2 linked regions of the Streptomyces collinus Tu 365 genome follow. The protein of the gene in region 1 binds, or shares a complex with, the protein of each later gene. Links are inferred from orthologs where the notes say so. Each region holds a gene or a part of one and is shown in the gene's direction. Other genes may lie near its edges.

Region 1 (3,528 bases):
CACGAGCCGCATAGGGAGGCCGGGTTGGTGGCACGATGGTTCTGGCGGAGGTGCGGGTGCGTGCCTCCGGGCCGGGAGAGGGACCGACCGAGGGTGTGATCAGTTGTGGCCATTTCGCTGTCCGTGGTGCTGCTGTTGGCGATCATCCTGGTAGTGCTGATCCGAGGGGGGAACATCAAGGCGGGACCGGCCATCGTCGCCGTCCTCTTCGGCTTCTTCCTCGCCTCCACCGGCATGGCGCCGTCGATCAACCGGTTCGTGCACTCGATAGCCGAGACGATCAACTCGATCAGCTTCTGACCCGCCCCGGGGGGCGGCGGTCCCCGCCGGCCCTCGCCCGCCTCCGGCGGTACCGCACCCCTGTCCGTACGGGCGGCTCTTCACGAGCGGCCGCTCGTACGGCTGCGCCCCCGCGTCCTCGCCCGCTCCGCTCGCGTCACTCGATCGGAGTAATCCGGCGCTGCGCGCCGCCCGGGAAACAGCCGGGGCCCGGCCCCGCCGAAGCGGAGAGCCGGGCCCCTGGGCCGTACAGAGCGGGCGACGGGAATCGAACCCGCGTAGCTAGTTTGGAAGACTAGGGCTCTACCATTGAGCTACGCCCGCAAGCGTGCGCCGCAGGTCCGTGACCGCGGCACTGCAGAGCATCGTAGCGGGTCGCCCGCCGCGGAGGCCAACGTGTTGCGCTGCGGCGATGCCACGCGCGCGGCAGCGGACAAAGCGGCCGACGGATCCGGCCGGGCCATGTAGCCTACGTGTCGCACCAGACGGGGTGTGGCGCAGCTTGGTAGCGCGTCCGCTTTGGGAGCGGAAGGCCGTGGGTTCAAATCCCGCCACCCCGACCACCGGCTCGCGGCATCCCGATGATCGCCTTTTGGGGCGCTGACCGCCTGCGGTTACTATGCAAATTGCGCGCCCGTGTGTCCCGGCCCACTCGGCCTACGAACTCCTCCGGGCGGCGAAGTCCGCCGGACCATTCTGGCTCCGGCAGAAACCCAGAAGTCAGCCACAAGGAGACCGAACCGTGAAGAGCGCCGTGGAGACCCTGAACCCGACCCGGGTTCGGCTCACTGTCGAGGTGCCCTTCGAGGAGCTCAAGGACAGCCTCGACGCGGCGTACAAGAAGATCAACCAGCAGGTCACGGTGAAGGGCTTCCGTAAGGGCAAGATCCCGGCCCGCGTCATCGACCAGCGGTTCGGCCGCGGTGCGGTCCTGGAGGAGGCGGTCAACGACGCGCTTCCGAAGTTCTACACCGAGGCGGTCAACGAGGCCGAGCTCAGCCCGCTGGGCCAGCCCGAGGTCGACATCACCGACCTGAAGGACGGCGAGACGCTGAACTTCACCGCCGAGGTGGACGTCCGCCCGGCCCTGGAGATCCCGGACTACTCCGGCATCGAGGTCGAGGTCGACGCCGTCGAGGTCAGCGACGAGGACGTCGAGAAGTCGGTCGAGCAGCTCCGCGAGCGCTTCGCCTCCACCTCCCCGGTGGAGCGCGCCGCCGAGGACGGCGACGTGGTCACCATCGACCTGGAGGCCAAGGTCGACGGCGAGGTCCTCGAGGACGGCATCGCCAACGGCGTCTCCTACACCATCGGCTCCGGCGAGCTGCTGGACGGCATCGACGACGCCGTGAAGGGCCTGGAGGCCGGTGGCGAGGCCACCTTCACCTCCGAGCTCAAGGGCGGCTCCGCCGCGGGCAAGGAGGCCGAGGTCACCGTCAAGGTCACCCAGGTCGCCGCCCGCGAACTGCCTTCCCTGGACGACGAGTTCGCCCAGCTCGCCTCCGAGTTCGACACCCTGGACGAGCTGAAGGCCGACAGCCGCAAGCGCCTGGCCAACATGAAGCAGTACGACCAGGCCACCCAGGCGCAGGAGCGCGTCCTGGAGAAGCTCCTCGAGCTGGTCGAGGTCCCGGTCCCCGAGAAGCTGCTCGAGGACGAGATCAACACCCGCAAGCACAACCTGGAGCACCACCAGCTCGGCCAGATGGGTCTGGACCTCGACAAGTACCTGGAGATCCAGGGCAAGACCGCCGAGGAGTTCGACACCGAGACCCGCGAGGCCGCGGTCAAGGGCATCAAGACCCAGTTCGTCCTCGACGAGCTGGTCAAGAAGGAGAACCTCAACGTCAACCAGGAGGAGCTCACCGAGCACCTCATGCGGCGTGCGGCCTCCTCCGGCATGTCCCCCGACCAGTTCGCCCAGGCCGTCGTCGAGGGCGGCCAGGTCCCGCTCCTGGTCGGCGAGGTCGCCCGCGGCAAGGCCCTGGCCGTCGTGGTCGAGGCCGCCACGGTGAAGGACACCAACGGCGAGGTCGTCGACCTCGACGACGAGGAGGAGGAGACCGAGGCCGCCGAGGCGTCGGAGACCTCCGAGGAGACCCCCGAGGCCTGACCGGCCCCGCGGCGCCTCCACAGCGCGTACGACGGGCCCTGGGGACCTTCCCCGGGGCCCGTCGCCGTACCCCGCCGCCCCCGCCCCCCAAGGGGCCCGGGGAACCGCGCGAGCGGCCACCGCCCGCCCGCGGCCCGGTGACGACGCCCGCCACCCCCCACGAACCGCGCCCGTCCCCCTGCGGAGCGCTACGCCCCCGGCGAACACCCCCATCTCCGGGATTCCCCGAAGGGACCTGAGCGTTAGGGTCCTTGAGTACGGGGGCAGGGGAGTCTCCTGACACCCCAGCCAAGCCCCTGGCAGGACGACGTGAGACGGCCCGGCGCCGTCGTAAGACGAGCAGGTGGATACGTGACGAATCTGATGCCCTCCGCCGCCGGCGAGCCTTCCATCGGTGGTGGCCTCGGCGACCAGGTCTACAACCGGCTGCTCGGCGAGCGGATCATCTTCCTCGGCCAGCAGGTTGACGACGACATCGCCAACAAGATCACCGCACAGCTGCTGCTCCTCGCCGCCGACCCGAGCAAGGACATCTACCTCTACATCAACAGCCCCGGCGGCTCGGTGACGGCCGGCATGGCGATCTACGACACCATGCAGTACATCCCGAACGACGTGGTCACGATCGCGATGGGCATGGCGGCCTCCATGGGCCAGTTCCTGCTCACCGGCGGCGCCGCGGGCAAGCGCTTCGCCCTGCCGCACGCGGACATCATGATGCACCAGGGCTCCGCGGGCCTCGGCGGCTCGGTCACGGACATCAAGATCCAGGCCGAGTACCTGCTGCGCACCAAGCGGCGCATGGCCGAGCTGACCGCGCTCCACTCCGGCCAGACGTTCGAGACCATCACCCGGGACGCGGACCGCGACCGCTGGTTCACCCCGGAGGAGGCCAAGGAGTACGGTCTCATTGACGAGATCATCACGTACGCCTCGGGTGTCCCGGGAGGCGGCGGCACCGGTGCCTGACCGGCCAGGCCACATCACGCACCGCCGAGACCGAAGCCCCCAGAACGCCACCAGGACGGTGAACACCCCATGAGCAACTTCCCCGGCGCCGCCAGCGGCCTGTACGAAGGGCCCCGCCCCGACAGCCGCTACGTCATCCCGCGCTTCGTCGAGCGCACCTCCCAGGG
Region 2 (3,102 bases), 1.9 Mb from region 1 along the record:
CTGTCCCGCTACCGCAACATCCGGGTCGAGCCGACCGAGGAGGCCAAGGCCGCGATGTACTCGGCCGTCGGCTACGACGACATCGACTACTCGCCGTTCGGCACCGGCTCCGGCCAGGCCGTTCCGCTGGAGGACTACGACTACGGTCCGTACAACCAGTAAGCGGGCAGCTTGAACCGAAGGGCGGTCACCCCGTGGGGTGGCCGCCCTTCGGCGTTGTGGGGCCCCGCGTCCGGGCGTGGGTGGTCCGGGGCGGCGACGGGGTGCGCGGCCGTCTGAGGCTGCTCAGGGGCCCCTGGAGCGGTCGCCGGCCGGTGCGCGGAGCCTGTCCGGAGTCCGCTTCGAAGATCGCGGAGGGTAAGCCCGACCGCCCGGATGCGCACGCCGGGAGCGCCGGAAGGGCGCTGGACTCCATTTGTTTTGACCACAGCGAATGAGGTAGGTACGCTCAGACCTTGTGCCTGGGGTGTGCCCTGGCTCTCGTGCGTGCCTTCAACCGCACAGCGAGCCGTCACCGGCCACCGTAATCTGCGCCCTCTTCGCCTGGCGGCGAAGGTCTGCGGGATTCGACACACCCGACCGCGTGGGTCGGAGTAGTTCCAGGTTAGCTTTACTCGGCACACAGAAACCGGAGAAGTAGTGCCTACGATCCAGCAGCTGGTCCGCAAGGGCCGGCAGGACAAGGTCGAGAAGAACAAGACGCCCGCACTCGAGGGTTCCCCTCAGCGTCGCGGCGTCTGCACGCGCGTGTTCACGACCACCCCGAAGAAGCCGAACTCGGCCCTGCGTAAGGTCGCGCGTGTGCGTCTGACCAGCGGGATCGAGGTCACCGCTTACATTCCGGGTGAGGGACACAACCTGCAGGAGCACTCCATCGTGCTCGTGCGCGGCGGCCGTGTGAAGGACCTGCCCGGTGTTCGTTACAAGATCATCCGCGGTTCGCTCGACACCCAGGGTGTCAAGAACCGCAAGCAGGCCCGCAGCCGCTACGGCGCCAAGAAGGAGAAGTAAGAATGCCTCGTAAGGGCCCCGCCCCGAAGCGCCCGGTCATCATCGACCCGGTCTACGGTTCTCCTCTGGTGACCTCCCTCATCAACAAGGTGCTGCTGAACGGCAAGCGCTCCACCGCCGAGCGCATCGTGTACGGCGCCATGGAGGGCCTGCGCGAGAAGACCAGCAACGACCCGGTCATCACGCTGAAGCGCGCGCTGGAGAACATCAAGCCGACCCTCGAGGTCAAGTCCCGCCGTGTCGGTGGTGCGACGTACCAGGTTCCGATCGAGGTCAAGCCCGGTCGTGCCAACACGCTCGCGCTGCGCTGGCTGGTCGGTTACTCCCGCGCCCGTCGCGAGAAGACCATGACCGAGCGTCTGCTCAACGAGCTTCTCGACGCCTCCAACGGCCTCGGTGCCGCTGTGAAGAAGCGCGAGGACACGCACAAGATGGCCGAGTCCAACAAGGCCTTCGCGCACTACCGCTGGTAGTCGCTACCCACATCGAGACCGAGAGAAGACTGAAGCCTTATGGCTACCACTTCACTTGACCTGGCCAAGGTCCGCAACATTGGGATCATGGCCCACATCGACGCGGGCAAGACGACCACCACCGAGCGGATCCTGTTCTACACCGGTGTGTCTTACAAGATCGGTGAGGTCCACGACGGCGCTGCCACCATGGACTGGATGGAGCAGGAGCAGGAGCGTGGCATCACGATCACCTCTGCTGCCACCACCTGTCACTGGCCGCTCGAAGACGTCGACCACACCATCAACATCATCGACACGCCGGGCCACGTCGACTTCACCGTCGAGGTGGAGCGTTCCCTGCGCGTGCTCGACGGTGCCGTGACGGTGTTCGACGGCGTCGCCGGCGTCGAGCCCCAGTCCGAGACCGTGTGGCGTCAGGCGGACCGCTACGGCGTCCCGCGCATCTGCTTCGTCAACAAGCTCGACCGGACCGGTGCGGAGTTCCACCGCTGCGTCGACATGATCTCTGACCGCCTCGGCGCTCAGCCGATCGTGATGCAGCTCCCGATCGGTGCCGAGGCCGACTTCAAGGGCGTCGTCGACCTCGTGACGATGAAGGCCCTGGTCTGGTCCGCCGAGGCCACCAAGGGCGAGATGTACGACGTCGTCGACATCCCGGACACGCACACCGAGGCTGCCGAGGAGTACCGCGGCAAGCTGCTCGAGGCCGTGGCCGAGAACGACGAAGAGATCATGGAGCTGTACCTGGAGGGCACCGAGCCCTCCGTGGAGCAGCTGTACGCCGCGATCCGTCGCATCACCATCGCGTCCGGCAAGTCCAAGGACACCACGGTCACCCCGGTGTTCTGCGGCACCGCGTTCAAGAACAAGGGCGTCCAGCCCCTGCTCGACGCGGTCGTGCGCTACCTCCCCTCCCCCCTGGACGTCGAGGCCATCGAGGGCCACGACGTGAAGGACCCGGAGACGGTCGTCAAGCGCAAGCCGTCCGACGAGGAGCCCCTGTCGGCTCTGGCCTTCAAGATCATGAGCGACCCGCACCTGGGCAAGCTCACCTTCGTCCGGGTCTACTCGGGCCGCCTGGAGTCCGGCACCTCGGTGCTGAACTCCGTCAAGGGCAAGAAGGAGCGCATCGGCAAGATCTACCGCATGCACGCGAACAAGCGTGAGGAGATCGACTCGGTGGGCGCCGGCGACATCATCGCCGTCATGGGTCTGAAGCAGACCACGACCGGTGAGACGCTGTGTGACGACAAGGCCCCGGTCATCCTGGAGTCCATGGACTTCCCGGCGCCGGTCATCCAGGTCGCCATCGAGCCCAAGTCCAAGGGCGACCAGGAGAAGCTGGGCGTCGCGATCCAGCGCCTGGCCGAGGAGGACCCGTCCTTCCAGGTCCACTCGGACGAGGAGACCGGCCAGACCATCATCGGTGGCATGGGCGAGCTGCACCTCGAGGTGCTGGTCGACCGTATGCGCCGTGAGTTCAAGGTCGAGGCCAACGTCGGCAAGCCGCAGGTCGCGTACCGCGAGACGATCCGCAAGGCCGTCGAGCGCGTCGACTACACGCACAAGAAGCAGACTGGTGGTACCGGCCAGTTCGCCAAGGTGCAGATCGCGA

What was found. The genes of interacting proteins can lie anywhere in the genome.
Region 2: the proteins of tig (region 1) and rpsG are in contact, whole or in part, in a crystal structure (PDB 3GTY), measured with the Thermotoga maritima proteins. The link is inferred for Streptomyces collinus Tu 365 from one-to-one orthologs. Residues at the interface, in WP_004081061.1 of Thermotoga maritima: Glu122, Val124, Val129, Leu130, Tyr133, Glu188, Gly259, Ile262, Tyr263, Glu266, Ser270, Glu273, Gln274, Glu277, Arg308, Gln311, Ile312, Ser315, Tyr316, Glu325, Arg329, Arg336, Leu363, Phe366, Trp367, Arg373, Leu377, Arg381, Leu384, Glu387; in WP_004081843.1 of Thermotoga maritima: Lys34, Lys52, Lys55, Glu59, Arg62, Gln63, Glu66, Asn67, Lys69, Val71, Arg95, Ala109, Lys110, Lys111, Gly112, Arg113, Pro114, Glu117, Glu121, Ile124, Ala125, Tyr127, Asn128, Asn129, Thr130, Gly131, Lys135, Asp139, Arg142, Met143.

The regions. Positions count from the first base shown.
Region 1 is NC_021985.1:3,203,302-3,206,829, reverse strand. What follows is about bases 387-3,206. They hold tig (trigger factor), read left to right. Parts: upstream 387-1,021; coding sequence 1,022-2,392; downstream 2,393-3,206. Other genes in these bases: B446_RS13840 (ATP-dependent Clp protease proteolytic subunit), read left to right, coding at 2,756-3,206. In the rest of the region: B446_RS13860 (hypothetical protein), read left to right, coding at 106-300; more of B446_RS13840, read left to right, coding at 3,207-3,361; B446_RS13835 (ATP-dependent Clp protease proteolytic subunit), read left to right, coding at 3,431-3,528. UniProt on the Bacillus subtilis protein: Involved in protein export. Acts as a chaperone by maintaining the newly synthesized protein in an open conformation. Functions as a peptidyl-prolyl cis-trans isomerase.
Region 2 is NC_021985.1:5,068,944-5,072,045, forward strand. What follows is about bases 1-2,748. They hold rpsG (30S ribosomal protein S7), read left to right. Parts: upstream 1-1,013; coding sequence 1,014-1,484; downstream 1,485-2,748. Other genes in these bases: B446_RS22105 (DNA-directed RNA polymerase subunit beta'), read left to right, coding at 1-162; rpsL (30S ribosomal protein S12), read left to right, coding at 640-1,011; fusA (elongation factor G), read left to right, coding at 1,524-2,748. Also shown: more of fusA, read left to right, coding at 2,749-3,102.